DNA from 3 places in the Halobacillus sp. Cin3 genome. Region 1 is predicted to be linked to each of the others. Evidence: riboswitches for the same ligand, from Rfam matches in the RefSeq annotation. Region 1 holds a riboswitch; each other region holds the start of a gene.

What was found. Region 1 has a riboswitch for S-adenosylmethionine ahead of QMA39_RS05615 (homocysteine S-methyltransferase family protein). Riboswitches for the same ligand answer to the same signal wherever they lie in the genome.
Region 2: linked by a shared signal. The riboswitch ahead of QMA39_RS17145 (PLP-dependent aspartate aminotransferase family protein) and the one ahead of QMA39_RS05615 (homocysteine S-methyltransferase family protein) in region 1 are both predicted to bind S-adenosylmethionine.
Region 3: linked by a shared signal. The riboswitch ahead of metK (methionine adenosyltransferase) and the one ahead of QMA39_RS05615 (homocysteine S-methyltransferase family protein) in region 1 are both predicted to bind S-adenosylmethionine.

The regions. Positions count from the first base shown of each region.
Region 1 covers NZ_CAMZMV010000001.1:1,040,966-1,047,731, reverse strand. Annotated here, with positions in the region: gene QMA39_RS05635 (3-hydroxybutyrate dehydrogenase) at 1-224, shown strand, start outside; gene QMA39_RS05630 (DMT family transporter) at 328-1,248, opposite strand; gene QMA39_RS05625 (amidohydrolase) at 1,582-3,192, shown strand; partial or broken gene QMA39_RS05620 (IS5/IS1182 family transposase) at 3,487-3,651, shown strand; gene QMA39_RS05615 (homocysteine S-methyltransferase family protein) at 3,873-4,922, opposite strand; SAM riboswitch class I at 5,096-5,200, opposite strand; gene QMA39_RS05610 (hypothetical protein) at 5,771-5,923, shown strand; gene QMA39_RS05605 (hypothetical protein) at 6,015-6,341, opposite strand.
Region 2 covers NZ_CAMZMV010000006.1:89,861-96,626, reverse strand. Annotated here, with positions in the region: gene QMA39_RS17160 (hypothetical protein) at 1-40, opposite strand, end outside; gene QMA39_RS17155 (NUDIX domain-containing protein) at 151-750, shown strand; gene QMA39_RS17150 (PLP-dependent aspartate aminotransferase family protein) at 809-1,954, shown strand; SAM riboswitch class I at 2,031-2,139, shown strand; gene QMA39_RS17145 (PLP-dependent aspartate aminotransferase family protein) at 2,272-4,050, shown strand; gene QMA39_RS17140 (aliphatic sulfonate ABC transporter substrate-binding protein) at 4,071-5,054, shown strand; gene QMA39_RS17135 (ABC transporter permease) at 5,067-5,903, shown strand; gene QMA39_RS17130 (ABC transporter ATP-binding protein) at 5,922-6,635, shown strand; gene acsA (acetate--CoA ligase) at 6,648-6,766, shown strand, end outside.
Region 3 covers NZ_CAMZMV010000002.1:4,667-11,432, forward strand. Annotated here, with positions in the region: gene QMA39_RS08120 (tetraprenyl-beta-curcumene synthase family protein) at 1-1,029, opposite strand, end outside; gene QMA39_RS08125 (alpha/beta hydrolase) at 1,042-1,824, opposite strand; gene QMA39_RS08130 (gamma carbonic anhydrase family protein) at 1,884-2,396, shown strand; gene metK (methionine adenosyltransferase) at 2,636-3,832, opposite strand; SAM riboswitch class I at 4,062-4,168, opposite strand; gene pckA (phosphoenolpyruvate carboxykinase (ATP)) at 4,419-6,011, shown strand; gene ytkD (RNA deprotection pyrophosphohydrolase) at 6,054-6,518, opposite strand; gene QMA39_RS08150 (hypothetical protein) at 6,697-6,766, opposite strand, start outside.

The DNA.
Region 1 (6,766 bases):
ATGTAGATACACCACTTGTACGTGGTCAATTGAAGGATCTTGCCAAATCCCGCGGTGTAGAACTGGAAAAGGTGTTGGAGGAAGTTATTTATCCACTAGTTCCTCAAAAACGCCTGCTTCAAGTAGAGGAAATTGCAGACTACTCTATGTTCCTTGCCAGTGATAAGGCGAAGAGTGTTACTGGTCAAACCGTTCTTATTGATGGCGGGTACACAGCTCAGTAAGTAGGAGAAAATGAGTAGAATCACAAAAAAAGGAACCGTTCATTTCATGAAATGAACGGTTCCTTTTTTGTGGAAATAGGTTGAAGCAAAGAGGCCTTCCCGGCTAATTGGCTGCTGCTCTCTCCTTTTCCGGGTTGATGGAACGGGTGTTTTTCTTCGAATCCTGTACCACAATGACAGCCGTAATGACGAGGCCGACTCCTGAGTACTGCCAAAGCGTCAACTGCTCCTGAAAAACGAGAAAACCCATAAGTGTCGCAACCACAGGCTCAATGGTAGCGATAATGGAGGCCTTGCTCGATTCTATGAAGCTCAAACCTTTCGTGTATAAAATAAACGGAAGCATCGTAGATAAGAGCCCCAGCCCCAGTACATAGAGCCATGTGGATACGGTTGAAAATAAAGAAGCCTCATTCCAAAGGCCGCTGAATGGGACGATAGCGATCGATGCGAATACAAATGTATAAAAGGTGACGGTCAGTGAATCGTAGTGCACAAGGGCAAACTTACCGAAAATGCTGTATAAGGCATAAAATAATCCTGACCCAAGTCCTAGTATCAAGCCATACATGGAAATGGACTGTTCCGAATGTGGAACGATGCCAACGACGAGTGCACAGCCAAGAAAAGTAATCAAAAGAGCAGATACTTTGCGCACCGTCAACGATTCTTTAAAAATCAGTCTTGAAAGTATCGTGACAAACGCCGGGGCTGTGTAGAGAAGGATGGATGCTACAGAAATAGACGTTTCCTCAATCGCACTGAACAAGCACCAGTTAAAGAGGACGATACTGATGATCCCGGTTCCGATAAAGTATCGGCTGTCACCTGCTTTTATTTTAAAGAGGCGGCGGTCTTTTGATAATAGGTAAAATCCCAGAAGCAGGCTGGCTGATAAAACCCGGAGCGATACGACTTGGGCCGGGGTGAATCCGATATTGTACAAGTAAGTGACGTAAAAACCGATGATCCCCCATAAAGCGGCGCCTGTACCGATTGAAAAAAGAGCAGACTTTTGACTCATAGTGACTTCCTCCATACGATTTGATATATGGAATGCTATCAGAATCTGGAAGGATTGGATAGATTCTGTTCCTTCTTTTCTAAAAAAACGGCATCTGTATGGACAATGATGTAAAGATTGCCGAGACCTACACCAGGGTTTTTGTAAGTGAATCTATGGATGATGAATGAGTGGGGAACATAAAAGAGTAGGAGCAAGGGACCCGGTGTAAAGTCTCTTTTTGGTCATTTTTTCCTCATGTTATACTGTCCTCTTCATTAATTAAGGGAAAAAATGGACATCAAACCATTAGATCCCTTCTCACATGACCTGACTATGAGAGGAGACATGACCATGCAGACGATTTACTACGGAGGAAATATTCATACTATGGAAGAGGAAAGTTCGATTGTCGAATCGATCTTGATCGAGGATGGATGGATTAAACGTAAGGGCGCGCTTCAGGAAATCGAGAAGGAAGCACATCCATTAGAGGTGGAAAAAGTGGATTTGAAAGGGAAAACGTTAATGCCTTCATTTATTGACCCTCACGGACACATCTCTTTTGTAGGTCCGGTTTCCCGAATGGCAGATTTGAGCGGCTGCGAAAATTTTGAAGATGTAAAGCGCGCGCTCAGACAATACATAAAGCAGCAGGAGGATGGACAAGGTGAAGTGATCATTGGGTTTGGATACGATCATACTATCCTGGAGGAGGGGCAGCATCCTACCAAGGAAATCCTGAACCAAGTTACAGATCAACCGGTATTTGTCTTTCATGCGTCGGCTCATATGGGCTGTGCCAACGACGCTCTTTTACAAATGGCAGGTGTAGATTCCCGAACGGAGGAAGTCGAAGGTGGAACCATTGGTCGAATGGCAGACAGTATGGAACCAAACGGATATGTGGAGGAAACAAGTCTTTCGTTGATTCAGCCGTATTTACAAAAAGGAATGGAACTTGATTATTTGAAGCTGGTGGAAGAAGGTCAGGACGTTTATATACGAAATGGGATAACGACTGTCCAGGATGGAGCCGCCTCTCTGCAATTCGTCGAGTTGTGTAAAGCTTTAGCTGAAGAGGAAAGGCTGCTCATTGATGTGGTATCCTACCCGCTCATGGACACAAATCCGAATGAGATTTTTACATCAAATCCTCTTTATGCGAAACAGTATCATAAACGCTTCAAACTCGGTGGATACAAAATGTTTTTGGACGGGTCTCCCCAGGGAAAAACAGCCTGGCTTACGGAACCATATGAAGGAGAGGAAACGTATAGAGGCAGTGCCTGGTACAGTGATGAGCAGGTGAAGCAGTTTACAAAACAGGCGGTGCAAGACAATGTCCAATTGTTAACCCACTGTAATGGAGATGCAGCAGCCGATCAATTGCTGAGAAGCTATAAAGCCTCTCTGGCAGAAACAGAACAACCTGAAACAAAAGCAAGGAGACCTGTTATGATCCACTGTCAGACCGTTCGTGACGATCAATTGGATGTAATGAAAGAAATCGGGATGATTCCCTCTATGTTTGTTGATCATACGTATTACTGGGGAGATGTCCACTTGAGAAACCTCGGGGAAGAGCGGGGAAACCGGATCAGTCCGGCTAAATCAGCCATAGATAAAGGTCTTCCTGTCAATTTTCACCAGGATGCCCCCGTCATTAAGCCGGATATGCTTCACACCATTTGGAGTGCGGTGAATCGAAAAACGAGGTCAGGTGTAACGATAGGGGTGGACCAACGCGTTTCTGTAAGGGAAGCTCTTCAAGCCGTTACGATTCATGCCGCCTATCAATATGGAGAAGAAGAGACAAAAGGAAGCCTTCAGGCAGGGAAGCTAGCTGATTTGGTCATCCTTGATCAGAGCCCGTTCCAAGTAGACCCCATTCAGATCAAGGAAATACAGATTGTAGAAACAATTAAGGAAGGACGCACCTTATACAAGAGGGAAGAAAAGTAAGGGAATCCATATGCTTTGTGAGCCTTGCCGTTTTCGTTTGAATAAAGCCGCCTGTCCAGGTGGGAAAGGCGTCAGGCTGTTATCCAGCTAGAGTTCTCCGCATGTCGTGTTGAGGGGACACGTTCCGCTTATCGGTGGATGCTTGCCGCGGGCACGGCGGCCTCACCTGACTTGGTCAAGAAAACCATTGGACCAAGTGGATCTTTGGCTCGCGCTGTTCCCACAGGCGTCACCACCGAACGCTCCTCGTGCCGACGTTAGAATATAGAGGAGAGAGATTGTGCACTAAGCAGGTTCGCAGATTCAAAAGAACGGCATGGGCTGCGCTATGGCCGCTTGCGTGGAAAAGAAAAAGAGAAAGAACAGGCGCTGATGACGGCTGGCTGCCGGAATATGACAAAGACTCTTCTCCATCCAGCAAAGGTGAGCTGGGTGAAGGAGAGTCTTTTTCGATGTTAAAGAACGCCCAAGGAGCGGTGCCCCTTCCACTCCTGCGGAAGAACGAGTGGTCCGAGATCGCCGAGCGTGGGTTTTGCGAGGAAGCTCGGGCGCTCGTCCGCTCGTCCGCGGAAAGGGAAGGGGCTTTCGCTCCTGGCGGCAAGAAAGAAAAAAGCTTGTAAAGAAACAGAGGTTTCTCTACAAGCTGCCGCCTGTCCAAGTAGAACAGGCGGTTTTTTTGCTTAAGCTTTCGTTTTATAAGATGTCATGTGATCCTGAAGGGTGTCATCACTGCCGAATAAGAAATGTTTCTTCATATCCGGAGAGTACGTAGAGTTTACTGCTGTACGTCCGACGGTTTCGGCTACTTCGCGAAGCATAGCCGGAGACGCTCCACAGCAGAGCCCCAGGTAGTTCACACCGATACTATGGGCTTCCTTAGCCCATTCCGCCAATTCATAGCGGTTCGTGTAGAGTGGGTCAAGTGATGTTGGGAACGTTGTTTCCGTTGGAAGGGTGCAGGCACAGCCACCGTCCGGCAGGTTGAAGAAAGTAGGGTGCTCCTCCGTTGTCCGGTAAGGGATTGGAAGGGCCCCTACATAACCGTCCACGGTGCTGCGGATTTTCTCTACGTACGGCTGCATCGTTGCCGGACCGCGGAAACAGTTCATACCTACAACAAGCGCCCCTTTTTCTTCCAGCAAACGGCAGGCTTCTTCAACTTCATAACCGTCCCGCAGAACATTTTCACCCATAAGACCGAAGGTGATGACAGCAGGGAGGTCCTGCTTTTGAATTTCTTCAAGAGCAATAAGAGCTTCTTCATAGTAGTAGAAGGTTTCACCGTTAACAAAATCTACACCTTCCTCTTTACACCATCCGATCATCTCTGCGAACATGCTCCTTGTTTTCTCAACAGATTCAGGATCATCCGGATTGAACAGGTTGGTATTGGAAACGTTCCCAGCGACAAGAGCTTCTTCCTCTGGATGCTCTTGAGCCACCTCTTTAGCCAGACGAACCGCCTGGCGGTTCAGCGGTTCTAAAAGATCCTCTTTGCCAATGATCCTCATTTTTTCACGGTGACCATTGTAGGTGAAAGCTAAAACAACGTCGGAGCCAGCAAGCATATAGTCGCGATAGGTCTGTTTGAGTGCCTCTGGGTTATCCAGCGCTACTTCCGGTACGAAGGATCCAGCTTGTAAATAGCCGCGTCGCTCCAGTTCAAACAAGTAACCTTCTCCACAAATGACGGGTCCATCTTGTAACCTCTGCTCTAATGATCGTTTCATTTCACAACAACCTCTCCATTTAGTATTGATCAAATATATTAGAAAGCTCATCCTTCTACAGGAATATGCTGACTCGCAGTTTATGAGGGAGATCTTTTCAACAGAAGAGGTGGTGTATATTTCCATTAAAAAAAGACCTCCTTTGATAAGGGGGCCTTCTATTTATCTAAGACTCCTTATCTTCAAGGCAGTAAGACTGCCTTCTGGATTTAGCACCGTGCCAATGGCTGGTTGCTGAGGTATCAAAGGGCCAGTCCCTACACCTCTCTGGATAAGTTCGTATGTAGTTTTTAAAGCAGCTGATCCGTTTGATCAACGTTTATCCTTTCGCTTGCGTTTTACAATACAGGAAAATATAGTGAGAATCAATAGAATTTTCGGAAAAAATCTACCGGTATTAAAAAATCGTGAAGAAGAAGGCTGCGCCGTTTCGACGATGATGGGAAAATGACCATAGACTTATAGATGGATGGATATTCTTCATTATGAAACTTTTTACAAGCCAATTCGTAGTCGATGAAAGAAGTTTCTAATGGAATAGTAAATAGGCAAGGGCTCCATTTTAACCGGAATGGTTTTTCGTCTTAAGGATTGAGTTAGGAAGTGAGTAATGAGTGGAGATTAGTAGAATGAACGTTTACGTTTATGCTTTATGAACCTTGGCAGACTGGGGAATTGACTGTGTAACCGCTGGGTTGAGCTCAGGGGCAGTGATTTAAGAGAAGACGGGAGGGATGAGGCGTACACCTGATATAACGACGGATGAGATCTCCTTTATCCTCCACTTAAGCATTTAGACATTTGCTCAGAAAGAACCTTGGAAGGATGGTATAAGGATTTCGACACAGGTGTTACAAATTAATGGTAACTTTGGAGAAATAGATTCAATTGAAGTGATGAAAGTGAATTCTCAAGGTGGGATAGGAGGGGAGCATGACAAAGCATTCCAAGCCACTCGCTTATTAGCTGAACTGGAGCCACTGATGCATCAGGACGAATGAAAGGATTTCATAATACATCACACGAAAAAAAGGGAGCACTATAAAAGTGTCTCCCTTTTCTTCGTTCAATGACAAGGGTCGATCCATTCGTTTACTCCGCCGTCTTGTTAACCTTTGTGATCTGCATAGGCTCCTCCTGCAGTGGAAGTCCTTTTTCGACACTTCCTACATCACATAGAGGAATGAAACTGGTTGTCCCAGGTACAAGGAGATCATCAATTTCAAGAACATAGTCTTCCAGTCCTCGATACCTGCCGACAAAAATCCCTGCTCCTTCTTCTACGAAAAAAGTGATTCCTATCGTATCTCCGCAGCGGAAACGGCTGGAGATGACATTAGCTAGTCCAGTAACACAGCAGCTGCATGTGATCACATCCACATCGGAATGACAATCCTTTTTACACGGTTTATGGTTCATACTATACACCTCCTAAACATCAAGATAGTTCATTCTATGACAGGATATGAACTATGGTATAGATGTATATCACAGTCTCTAAAAAGATAGAGAAGAAGATGGATCTTCTATTATTTTTACTATGGCAAGTGGAATTGCGATAGCCCGAGTTATACATGTAGGTGAAGCATGCCCCATTAGATTATGAAACGTAAACTTCGTTCTTTGCGGGAGGTAACCAAGATCGAGGTTTATTTCGTTTTCTATTCGGCTCAGGTTCCGGACAGAGGATGGCTTCCATGGCGGGGATAGGTTGGGATCTATGATAGGAGAGATAGGAAAGAAAGACTATTCAAGGGAAATAATTGAAAAGTCTTTCTTTTTATATAAGTGTTTAAAACTCATTTTTCAGCGGGAATCGGGGGAAAAGGTTATTCATGAAATGG
Region 2 (6,766 bases), on a different contig from region 1:
CGACACGCCCGCGTCGGGTTTTCTTTTCATTTTCACTCATCGTCCCACCTCCTTTTGTTTAAGATTTCCTCCTTGCTGTAAAATTAAACTTCTGGATATCATAGATAGTAATTACAGGGAAATCCGTACATAGGGAGAGGGGATTCAAAGATGGAGGAATTGCTGGATATTTTTAATGAAAAGGAAGAAAAAACGGGTGTCAAGGCACGAGGGGACGTTCATAGAGATGGAGACTGGCACGAAACGTTTCACTGCTGGTTTGTAAAGAAAATCGATTCAAAATGGCATGTCCTGCTTCAAAAAAGAGCCTTTGATAAAGAAGATTATCCCGGATTGTATGATATAACGGCAGCCGGACACCTCGAAGCAGGAGAGGGATTGATCGAGGGAGGACTGCGCGAAATCCAGGAAGAATTGGGGCTGTCCCTGGAACGTTCTGCTTTAACACCAGCCGGATATGTAAAGGAGGAATTGATTGGGAAAGACAAGGTGGACCGGGAAATCTGCCGGTTGTTTTTCTATCATTGGCCTGGTGGGGATCTACCGGTCGGAGTTGAAGTGGCTGACGTACTTGCCATCCCTCTGGACCAGTTGTCCTCCTTGATGACCGGAGACAGGGAAATGGCTGTAGGTGTTTCGATTTGCACCGGAGAAAAAGAAAGGATGAAGGTGGAATCATTTGTTCCTCATACCCCTGCCTATCAAAGTCACTTGCTGAAGGCTTTGTCTGAATATGTCGAAAAACTTTGACAATAACACCTCTCCATCGATATAATTTTTGATTAAGTGATCAGAAAGGAGTCGACGAATGACACATCCAAGCTTTGAAACAAAAATTGTCCACCATAAACAGGATCAATCACAGGTGCATAACAGCAAGACGACACCGATTTATCAGACATCCGCCTTTACGTTCAAGGACCTCGACCATCTGGAAAGTTACTATGAAGGGGAGAGTCCATACTTATATACAAGAGAAAAAAATCCGAATACCGATGAACTTGCGGGAACGGTTGCTGAGCTCGAAGGTGCCCCATCTGGAGTCGCTTCCTCCTCGGGAATGTCAGCCATCCTTGCAGGAATTCTGGCGGCTGTTGAACCCGGAGGCCATATTGTAGCTGCAGAAGATGTGTATGGAGGTACGCACAAACTCCTGACTAAAGAACTGCCCTCCTTCGGAATCGACGTCACCATGGTATCCTTTAACGATTTGGACGAGGTGGAGAAATTCATCCAGCCTCATACACATCTGCTTTATACAGAATCGATTTCCAACCCGTTCCTACGCGTGGAAGACTTGAAGGGTCTAAGCAGTCTCGCTCAAAAACACGGCTTAAAGACGATGGTGGATAACACTTTCGCCACCCCCTATCTTGTCCAGCCCTATGAGTATGGAGTGGACCTTGTTGTGCACAGTGCTACGAAATACATAGGTGGTCATAGTGATGTCACGTGCGGTGTTCTGGTCGGTTCGGAAGCACTGATTTCCAAAGCATCCCAGAAAATCGTGACCCTCGGTGCGAATTTAAGTCCATTTGAAGCATGGTTGACCCAGAGAGGGGCCAAAACACTTGCCCTCCGGATGAAACAGCAGTCTGCGAATGCAAAGAGTGTCGCAGAGGCTCTTCGGGAGCATAATGGGGTCAAAAAGGTGTTTTATCCTGAATACGTATCTGAACGTGGCCATGGAGCGATTGTTACCATCGAGCTCAATGAGAGCGTGGATGTGGAAGCCTTTTTCAAATCTCTTGGATGGATCAAAATTGCGCCGACACTCGCTGGTGTCCAGACGACCGTGTCGTACCCTGTCCGTACGTCACACAGGGCTCTGTCAGAATCAGAACGCGAAAAAATCGGAGTGAACGATTACGTCATCCGCTTATCTATCGGAATTGAGAGCGGTGAAGATATCATTCATCAGCTGAAAAGCACTATCGACACTTCAATAAAATAAAAATTCAGAATGTTATTGACATTAATGCAGACGGTCAGCTATAATTCTCATCATAATCAAAATTAAATAACTAGTACTCTTATTAAGAGCGGCTGAGGGAATAGGCCCTGTGAAGCCCGGCAACCTTCAAACATCGGTTTGAAAAGGTGCCAAGTCCTACAGATCATGGATCTGGTAGATAAGAGGAGGATATCAGCACGTTCAGCCCTCTTCTTATATGGAAGAGGGCTTTTTGCATGAATAAAGATGCTCAAAGGACTACTTGATTTTAAAACTGATTAAAATGATGTGAATAATAAACTTTAGGAGGACATACAATGACCAACTCTTTTGAAGGATACGATATTGATACCATCTCTCTGCACGGAGGACAGTCACCGGATCCTACGACAGGTTCACGGGCCGTTCCGATTTACCAGACCACATCCTATGTGTTTCATGATACCGATCACGCCCAGAGTCTATTTGCCCTCGATGAACCGGGGAATATTTACTCCCGACTCGGTAATCCGACGGTGGACGTATTTGAAAAACGTATGGCTCTTCTGGAAGGCGGAGTAGCCTCGGTAGCGACGGCTTCAGGCATGTCCGCCATTGCCCTGGCCATTTTGAATGTAGCTGGTGCGGGGGATGAAGTCGTGGCAGCATCCAATTTATACGGCGGAACTTATAATTTATTCGCCAACACTTTACCGCGATATGGCATTAACGTTCATTTTGTTGACCCGGTCGATCCGGAAAATTTCAGACAGGCCATCAATGAGAATACGAAGGCCGTCTTCGCTGAGACCATCGGTAATCCGAGTCTTCACGTGCTTGATTTTGAGAAGGTGTCCGCCATTGCCCATGAGCATCAGATTCCATTGATCGTCGATAACACGTTTGCCACACCTTACACGTGCCGTCCGATTGAACACGGAGCTGACATTGTCGTCCACTCGGCTACGAAATGGATTGGGGGGCATGGAACAGCTATCGGAGGTGTAGTCGTAGACGGCGGGCAGTTTGACTGGGGGAATGGGAAATTCCCTGTTTTTACAGAGCCGGATCCGAGCTACAACGGCATTGTTTATACAGCCGATTTCGGCACGCTCGCCTACATTACAAAACTCAGAGTCCAGCTGCTTCGTGACTTTGGCTCCTGCCTCAGCCCGCAGAACGCTTTCCTTCTGCTGCAGGGACTTGAAACTCTTCACCTTCGTGTTGAACGTCATTCAGATAATGCCCGGGAAGTGGCTGAATACTTGGCGGAGCACCCTGATGTGGAATGGGTTTCCTATCCAGGCTTGAGAAACCATCCGGCCCATGAACTGGCCAATCAATATTTAGAGGGCGGCTACGGTTCCATTGTCGTATTTGGAATCAAAGGAGGCAGAGAGGCTGGGAGTCAGGTGATCAACAACATCTCGTTGTGGTCCCATGTCGCCAATGTCGGCGATGCGAAATCTCTGATCATCCACCCGGCGTCCACGACCCACCAGCAGCTTTCCGTCGAAGAGCTTGCGGCGAGTGGGGTGACGGAAGAGCTGATTCGTCTTTCCATCGGACTCGAATCCAGTAAGGATTTAATCAATGACCTTGATCGGGCCATTGCCAAGGCAACAGGCAATGATTCCGGAAAGCGGGCAATTACTGAGAATGATGAAGGTGTCATTAAATGGGCACTCAGCTCTGCGAAGATCACCGAAGAAGGAGAAACACGCCCGAAACGACTGGCTGTCGTCGGCCTCAGTGGAAAGCCTTCCCGTCCGAGTCACCGTCTCGCAAGAAAAATGCAGCGGCTCGGGTATCAGATCGTCCCGGTGAACCCTCGGGAGGAAGAGGTGCTTGGCGAGAAAGCTTACCCGGATTTGAGATCGATCCCATTCAGCATCGACGTCGTCCAAGTGTTCCGGAGCCCTGAGGCCGCCATTGAGATTGCCCGGGAGGCAGCGGACATTCAGCCCGGTGTGTTCTGGCTCCAGGAAGGTGTCATTTCTCCAAAAGCAGCGGAAATCGCCAGTGAAGCAGGTCTGGAAGTTGTCCATAACCGTTGTACCTACAAAGAAGCACAGCGGCTGCGCGGAAGCATAGATACGTACGCATGCGAAATTTAAACAAGGGAAGGGGTAAAAAGATGAATTGGAAAAAAGCCATAGCTGTCCTCAGTGCAGCAGCGGCCGTCGGGCTTGCCGGATGTTCAAGTAATGCCGAGGGGCAGGGGGAACAGCCGGATAGGGTGACCCTTGATTATGCCTACTACTCTCCAACCAGTCTGGTCCTTAAAGAAAAGGGATGGGCTGAGGAAGCGTTTGAAGAACAGGGCATCGAAGTGGAATGGGTGCTCAGCCAGGGAAGCAACAAGGCGCTTGAGTTTTTGAATTCAAGCAGCGTTGATTTTGGTTCTACAGCCGGAGCGGCTGCGTTGATGGCTAAAGCGAATAATGCTCCTGTAGAATCCGTCTATCTCTATTCCAAGCCGGAATGGACGGCTTTAGTGACGAATCCGGATTCTGGTATTTCTTCTGTAGAGGATTTGAAAGGGAAGAAAGTTGCCGCCACGCTTGGAACCGACCCTTATATTTTCCTTGTCCGTGCTTTGAAGGACCACGGACTGAGTGTGGATGATATTGAGCTTGTCAATCTGCAGCATCCCGAAGGGGCTTCTGCCTTGAACTCCGGCAATGTCGATGCATGGGCAGGGCTTGACCCCCACATGGCACGTAATGAACTGGAAGCAGGGGCAGAGTTGTTTTACCGTAAGCCTGAATTCAATACGTACGGAACGTTGAACGTCCGTTCTGCGTTTGCGGATGACCATCCTGACGTCGTCAAAGATGTGATTAAAGCCTACGAAAAAGCGCGGGAGTGGACAGTAGAACACCCGGATGAAGCCGCTGAAATCCTGGCCGAGGAAGCCAACCTCGATCTTGAGGTAGCGAAGAAAAGCCTTGATCGCAACGACCTGTCGGATCCTGTTCCGGGAGATGCTTTAAAAGAAACGATTCAAGGAGCCGGCACGGTCCTTCAGAAAGAAGAAGTGATCAAACCGGATGTGGATATCGATCAGTTGACGGAAGATCTTGTCCGGCCGGAATTTGCAGAAGAAGTGATTGAATAAGGAGGTCCAACGATGTCCAGTCGTACAGAAGCTGCTGTTTCATCACCAGCTGTGCAGCGAACGAAAATAAAACCGGCTCCTAAAAGGAAGTGGGGAGGGGCTTTGTTAGGACTGGTCCTCCCGGTGCTCATTCTTATTCTCTGGGAAGCAGCTTCCCGTGCGGGATGGGTGGCTCCTTACCTGCTTCCTTCTCCAACAGCCGTCGTTGAAGAAATGAGCGGCATGGCACAGGAAGGAGAGTTATGGGGGCACATCAGCATCACCCTTTACCGTGTTTTTGCAGGATTTTTTGCTGGTCTGGCCGCGGCTGTTGTACTGGGAGCGGCTACAGGGTACAGCCGGATCGCCCGTCAGCTGCTTGATCCGATGCTCCAGGCCCTTAGAGCGATCCCATCGCTTGCCTGGGTACCTTTGTTCGTCCTGTGGATCGGCATCGGTGAAGCGTCGAAAATTACGCTTGTCGCTGTAGGGGTGTTTTTCCCTGTGTATTTAAATTTAACGTCGGGCATTCAAGGGGTCGATCGGAAATTGATCGAAGTCGGACGTATCTATCATTTTACGAGCCTGCAGCAGATTAAGAAAATCATCCTTCCTGCCGCGCTTCCATCTTTTATCGTTGGTCTCAGGAGCGGCCTCAGCCTCGGCTGGATGTTCGTAGTGGCGGCCGAGCTGCTTGGTGCCAGCCAGGGACTTGGTTATTTGATGGTGTACGGGCAGAATACGTCTGCCCCCGCCATTGTTATAGGAAGCATCCTTCTTTTTGCTGTTTTCGGCAAGATTACAGATGAGGTATTGAAGAGGATCCAGACGAGAGCATTGAAGTGGCAGGATAATTTAGAAAATGCCTAATAGAAAGGAACGATCTACGTGCTGGCAGTCAAACAAGTGTCACGAACGTTCCAATCGGGAGCGACAGGATTTGAAAATATAGATTTACAAGTGAAAAGAGGAGAGGTTGTCGGAGTGCTAGGCACGAGCGGGTGTGGGAAAAGCACGCTCCTACGTGTTCTTTCCGGGCTGGATCCGGAGTACGAAGGGAGCATCCAGACAAAATCTGAAAACCGCGGGAATGCTTTCGGAATGATGTTTCAAGAACCGCGTCTGATGCCGTGGCTGGATGTCCTTGACAACGTCACGTTCGGTTTTTCCAAGCCGTCCAAAAAGGAGGCCGCCTTGGAACTGATAGAAACTGTCGGATTAAAAGGGTTTGAGCATCATTATCCAAAGGACTTATCTGGTGGAATGGCACAGCGGGCCGCTATTGCAAGGTCGCTGCTCAGTCAGCCGGACATCCTTCTCCTTGATGAACCCTTCAGTGCCCTGGACGCTTTTACGAAAATGCAGCTGCAGGATCTTCTGCTTTCTATATGGGAGAAGCACCATACGACAACCCTCCTCGTGACGCACGATATTGATGAAGCCCTTTATCTGTGTGACCGCATTGTCATCATGAGAGGGCAGCCGGGTCAGATCGAGTCGGAACTGTTCATCCAGAGACCAAAGCCGAGAAAACGTGGCGATGCCGTTCTAGGTGAATTGAAAGAGCAGATCCTCAAGGAACTGGACTTTACGAAACGATAAGGAGGTACATCTATGACAAACGCGACAATCCCCCCGGAGAAGGGAGACTACCAAGTCGGACGCGAATGGAGGGAGGGTGCTCCATTTGATTGGAAGGATATTCATTCCAACTTTACCTGGCACAAGACCGG
Region 3 (6,766 bases), on a different contig from region 1:
ATAAAAGAACGCCGTCTTCCGGCCGCTGATTTTCAGCATATCCTTTACAAAGCTCTTTGCATTGGACAACCGCCCGACTTTCCTGTCAGCCAGATACATCCCAACAAGGCCTTTATGGATCATTTGATGAAAGGCCCGGTCCGGAAGCTTCTGAACCTCTTCATCCGTCCTGCGCACAAAGTATTCAAATCTCCCTTTCATCTGTTCCTGATGGTCATAATAGGAACAGAAATTGAGATCTCCTTCCCGTTCATCCTCTTCCTGATCAATATAATAGTCAAGCAGAATATGAAGCCCCTGCATAAACGGAAAATAACTGTCCTCCACATTACGGGCGAGATCCTCATCCATTTTGTTCCCCAGCGCATAGGAAACCAGGCAGAAAATGCCCAAGGTGGAGCCGGTACAGGCGGAAAATTCATACCATTTCAATTCCGGCCAGTCGGTCTGGTGATGTTCGAACCACTGCTGTAGTCTCGGAATCCTTTCCTCTTCGATCACGTGCTTATGTACCTGAAGGTCGCAGTACAAACGCCCAAGCTTCAGTGCCCGCCCATGGACAATCTGATAATTATCAGCCTGACCCAGCACATCCTGACAGGTTTTCACAAGCTCATGAAGATACCCGCCGTCATCCTTCTCTTCCCTGTATTTATAATAGTCACGGCACGGATTTCCCGGGGTTAATGCATCAGCCATCGACAAGTGGAGCCTTTCAAAATCATCAGGATCCATGGAGGTGCTCCGGTCACATAAATTATCGAGATAATCACTGATCGTCTGGTAAGCGACAATAAAACGGACAGCAAGATCCGGGCGGTCACCGGAAAGCACGGAATAAATCGCCCCACCTTCGCAATGAAAGGTCTTATCCTTGATACTGGCCTCGGCCTGTGCTCTTAATTCTTCATTAGGGATGCGGGAGGCAGCATCTTTCCAATAGGCTAGTTCTTTATGTACTCGCGGAAACACATTCCGATACACTTCATAAAGCAGATGGACAGCATTGCTTGGAACGGACTCCTTCAAGGGTGGACACTCCTAACGTTCATTTATTATGTTGCTCAAAAAAGACTGTGTATAGTGATAGACCTGGTCATTTTCCGGCTCATTGAAAATTTCATGATAAAGGCCCGGCCACAGCTTATAACTTTTTTCACTGGTATCAACATGATTGAACCATTCTTTCGTGCGTGCCGGATCCACTAAAAGGTCTTCCTCTGCCTGCATCACTAAGAGAGGAACATCAGGAAAACGATTGACTTGTTGAAACGCCCGGCTTCCCGCCTTTTGAAACTCACGGTACCACCGCACCGATACTTTATCAATGACAAGAGGATCCTGACGGAATTCTTCAACCTTGATTTGGTTTCTAGTTACATTTTCGGGATTCTGTCCCGCTTTCATACGCAGCGAAGGTGTAAAAACATTCATTAGATATGATAAAGCTTCCAGCGGCCGGGCCGTTTTATTCCGGATCTGTACAGCTGGAGAAGACAAAATCACACCATCCAGCTGGGGCTGCTTTTCCTCCATAAAACGAATCACAGCCAGTCCACCCATGCTGTGGCCGAGAAGGAATATCTTTTTATCCGGATCCGCCTGCTCATACCAGCTTTGAATGGTTTCAACGTAATCACCAAACGAACGAATATGACCTTTCTTCCCATCGGACAACCCCTGTCCCGGCAGGTCTCCATAAATCACTGAAAAACCGTCCTGACGGAAACGATCGGCAAGTTCCTTATACCTTCCCTTATGCTCAAAAGCGCCATGGACGAGAATGATCGTTGCGCGATCACGGGTCGATTCCAGTTTTTCCACAGCCGATCCCTCTTTTCATTTGATATACTGATGTTATTCATATTATAAGGGGGCTTCGTATGATTTGCGAATATAAAGGGAAACAACCTCTCATCCACCCATCAGCTTTTACAGCAGAAGATGCCGTCATTACCGGGGATGTTGTCATAGAAGAGAACGCAAGCATCTGGTTTAAGACGGTCATCCGCGGCGATGTCTCATCGGTACATATCGGTAAAAACACAAATGTCCAGGATCTGAGTATGCTGCACCAAAGCCCTGACCAGCCTCTCATACTGGAAGACGGCGTTACGGTCGGGCATCAGGTTACCCTGCATTCTGCACACGTTAAACACGACGCTCTGATCGGTATGGGATCCATGATTCTTGATGGCGCTGTCATAGGGGAGCGGGCCTTTATCGGAGCAGGAAGCCTTGTTCCGCCCGGAAAAGAAATCCCTCCGGATACACTGGCCTTCGGGCGTCCGGCCAAGGTGATCCGTTCCTTAACAGAAGAGGATTACAAAGAAATGGACCGGATCCGGAAATCGTATGTCGCAAAAGGGCAGTACTATAAAAACCTTCGGGGCTGATAGACAAAAAAACATGTCATTCAGCAGGGGTGTCCACAAATCGCATTGATGTAGTCATCCAACGCTTTTCAGCTGGATGCCTGCATGAATAGAAGACAGGCGGAGGGAAATGGATACAATCTCTCAGGAAGAACAAGGGATGGCCGTATCGTAGATTGAAAGACCAATACGTACTCTACCTTTTGTACACTCGTGAAAATAGAAAAAGCTGCTTCCTCCAACAAGGAAACAGCTTTTTTTTATTGAAAACGACCACTGAGCTCTTCCGCTTTATCCGTACGTTCCCATGGAAACTCAACATCTGTCCGGCCAAAGTGGCCGTAGGCAGACGTATCACGGTAAATAGGCTTACGAAGATCGAGCATTTTAATGATTCCAGCAGGACGGAGATCAAACAAGTCACGCACAGCGTCCACCAGCTTTTCTTCCGACACTTTGCCGGACCCGCTGGTATTGATGGAAATGGAAACCGGCTGAGCCACCCCGATCGCATAGGCGAGCTGGACTTCCACCGTATCCGCAAGACCTGCGGCTACGATGTTTTTCGCAACATAACGAGCTGCGTATGCAGCGGAACGGTCCACTTTGGTCGCATCCTTCCCACTGAAGGCACCACCACCGTGACGCGCATATCCACCGTACGTATCTACGATGATCTTACGTCCTGTTAAACCGGCATCCCCTTGAGGACCGCCGATTACAAAACGCCCGGTCGGATTGATAAAGTATTTGGTTTCATCATCAATATAGCCTTCCGGTACAACCGGCCCGATCACCTGCTCTTTCAAATCCTTCTGGATCTGTTCGAGCGTGACCTCTTCAGCGTGCTGAGTCGAAATAACAATCGTATCCACGCGGACCGGATGATCATTTTCATCATATTCAATCGTTACCTGCGTCTTGCCATCAGGACGAAGATAATCGAGTGTTCCGTCTTTGCGGACATCAGAAAGACGCTTGGAGAGTTTGTGGGCAAGAGAAATAGGCAGCGGCATCAGTTCAGGTGTTTCATTGTTGGCAAACCCGAACATCAATCCCTGGTCACCAGCACCGATGGCTTCTATTTCATCATCGCTCATTTTCCCTTCACGGGATTCAAGCGCAACATCCACCCCACCCGCAATATCCGGGGACTGCTCATCAATAGCCGTCAAAACGGCACATGTATCTGCATCAAAGCCGTATTTTGCTCGTGTATATCCAATATCTTTAATCGTCTGGCGCACGATTGATGGAATATCAACATAGGTATTCGTACTGATTTCACCGGAAACCAGGACAAGTCCCGTAGTTACTGTTGTCTCACATGCCACCCTTGCATTCGGGTCGTTTTTTAAAATTTCATCTAAAATAGCATCAGAAATAGCGTCACAGATTTTGTCCGGATGACCTTCTGTCACGGATTCTGATGTGAATAACCGGCGGTTCGCTGGCATTCTAAAAACTCCTCCTTCTGTAAGTACAAAGTATTAGACGGAACTCTTTACCAGTATGTGTAGAAAAACATAAGTTCATTTCATGAGTGTCACCCTGGATCCGAAAACGTTTTCGTGCACGTTCTCAGTCAGAAATAATAAACAGGCGGCAAGGCCTGGTCATGGACATTTCCTTCATATAAAAAGAAAAAACCCTTCCTATACCGAGGAAAGGGGCTGCTTCCTTTCGCTCTTATCGTCCAAGGAGCTGACTCCTTGCTTCAGGTTAGCACCATGTCCCTGAGGACGGTTGCTGGGTTTCAAAGGGCCTGTCCCTCCACCAACTCTGGATAAGAGAGTTTCCGTTCTCAGCTATCGTATCGAAAAGCGTGTTTAATGTCAATTAGATTCATCGGGTTTCGAAAAACCCTTTCCATCCAAATTCATCCTGGATAAACGTTCTGATAAAACCATCATAGGATAATAACAGCCATGAAATAGGGCAGAATTGAAAACTTTCCCACAATCCACTGAATAGTATGGACGATTAAAATAAATGTGTTATACTAATCTCACATTATTAAACTGCAAAGGCGGGACGATGCATATGAGTACAATAAACCAACTGTCAGAACTTAATCTTCTACTTTCCCAGGACCATGTCCACCACCAATTATCTGTTCCACATTTAGTGGAAAAGATCTTATACCGCAATGAAGGTACACTCACGGAAAAAGGGGCTGTTCAGGCTACGACCGGTACCTATACGGGACGCTCACCAAAGGACAAATTCATTGTCCGCGACGACGTAACCGAAGATAAAGTTGAATGGGGTGCTGTGAACCAGCCTATTGACGATGATACGTTTGTGAAATTATACCATAAAGTGCTCGATTATTTGAAAGACCGCAGGGAGTTATTCGTCTTTAAAGGATTTGCAGGAGCGGATGAGCGCTACCGCCTTCCTATGCAGGTACTTACAGAATTCGCCTGGCACAATTTATTCGCCCGCCAAATGTTCATCCGGCCGGAGGCATCCGAATTGGAGGAGCATGACACAGAGTTCACTGTCATATCTGCTCCAACCTTCAAAGCAGATCCTGACGTGGATGGCACGAATTCCGAAGCGTTCATAATGGTTTCGTTTAAACACCGCGTTGTCCTCATCGGAGGAACAGAATACGCAGGGGAAATCAAGAAGTCCATCTTCTCCGTCATGAACTACCTGCTTCCGGAAAAGAACGTCCTTCCGATGCACTGTTCGGCCAACATCGGCAAAGAAGGCGACGTTGCTCTGTTCTTCGGTCTGTCAGGCACAGGAAAAACGACTCTGTCCGCTGATCCTCAGCGCCGCCTGATCGGGGACGATGAGCACGCCTGGTCCCCCTACGGTGTCTTTAACATTGAAGGAGGATGCTATGCCAAGTGCATCAACCTGTCCAAAGAAAAAGAACCGCAGATCTATGATGCCATTCATTTTGGATCCGTTTTGGAAAACGTCGTCCTTCAGCCGGATTCACACGCACCGGATTATGACGATACGAGCCTGACGGAAAATACACGGGCTGCCTACCCACTGGATCACATTGATAATACAGTGCAGCCAAGTATTGCCGGCCATCCAAATGCCATCATTTTCTTGACAGCCGATGCCACGGGAGTCCTCCCACCGATCAGCCGTTTAACAAAAGAACAGGCAATGTACCATTTTCTAAGCGGCTATACGAGTAAACTGGCTGGCACAGAGAGAGGGATTACCAAGCCGGAAGCTACTTTCTCCGCCTGCTTCGGTTCCCCTTTCCTTCCGCTTGCTCCATCAGCATATGCAGAGATGCTCGGAGAGAAAATAGACCAGTTCAATACGGACGTCTTCCTTGTCAATACAGGCTGGTCAGGGGGAGCCTACGGAGAAGGCGAGCGTATCAAACTGAGTTACACACGTTCCATGATCCATGCAGCTCTGGAAGGTGAACTGAGTTCTGCCGAAACTTATAAAGACCCTGTGTTCGGGCTTCACATCCCGACCCACTGCCCGGGAGTACCGGACGAAGTCTTATTTCCGAGAAAAACGTGGAACAATCCGGCCGCTTATGATGAGAGTGCCAAGGAACTTGCCGAGAAGTTTCATGCCAACTTCAAAAAGTTCACATACGCCAGTGATAAAATCAAGCAGGCCGGCCCGACCCACCACACAAACTAAATACAAAAAATCCGCCGTTATCCAACGGCGGATTTTTTCTGTTCAGCGGTGTTCCAGCCGCTTTAAACATTCCGGAAGAACCTCATCCTTCATCATGAAGCTGAACCGGTCGTTATTTTTCAAGTTTCCCGGCAGGTGCCGGAAAAGAACAGGGCCATGCGTTTCAAAATAATGATCCTGATCAGCCAGCTCAGATATTGTAGCAAAATAGACATTCTTGATGACAGTTCCGCCTTTTCCATCGACATGATACTGCCCAAGATAAGTCAGATCATCAATATCGGCTCCTGTTTCTTCTTTCACTTCTCTTACTGCTGCCTGTTCCGCCGTCTCCCCTTCTTCTACTTTCCCACCAGGGAATTCGAGCCCTCTGTCTTTGTGCCGGGTTAACAGCCACTGATCACGAAAGCGGCAGATGATCCACACATGTTTTGGCTCTTCAGAAAAAGGGTGATCCTCGAAGGATAACCGGACAGGATTTTGATAAAAATCATAAAAAGTTTTCATGTCTCTTCAACTGCCTTTAATCCTTGTTATACGTTCACTTTCCTGTTTAAATCGTACCATAAGCAGCCGCAAATACAAACCAGTCCCTCTCCACTTATAGGATTTCCGGTCCGTACCGACACAAAATCCCCCTATTATGTAGGAAAGAACCGCTTCAAAAGGGGAAGCGGCCCTTCTCTCAACTTTTCAATACGCCCATTTCCTCAATATGCTTCTTCGTCATTTCATCACCCAGATCATAGATCTGT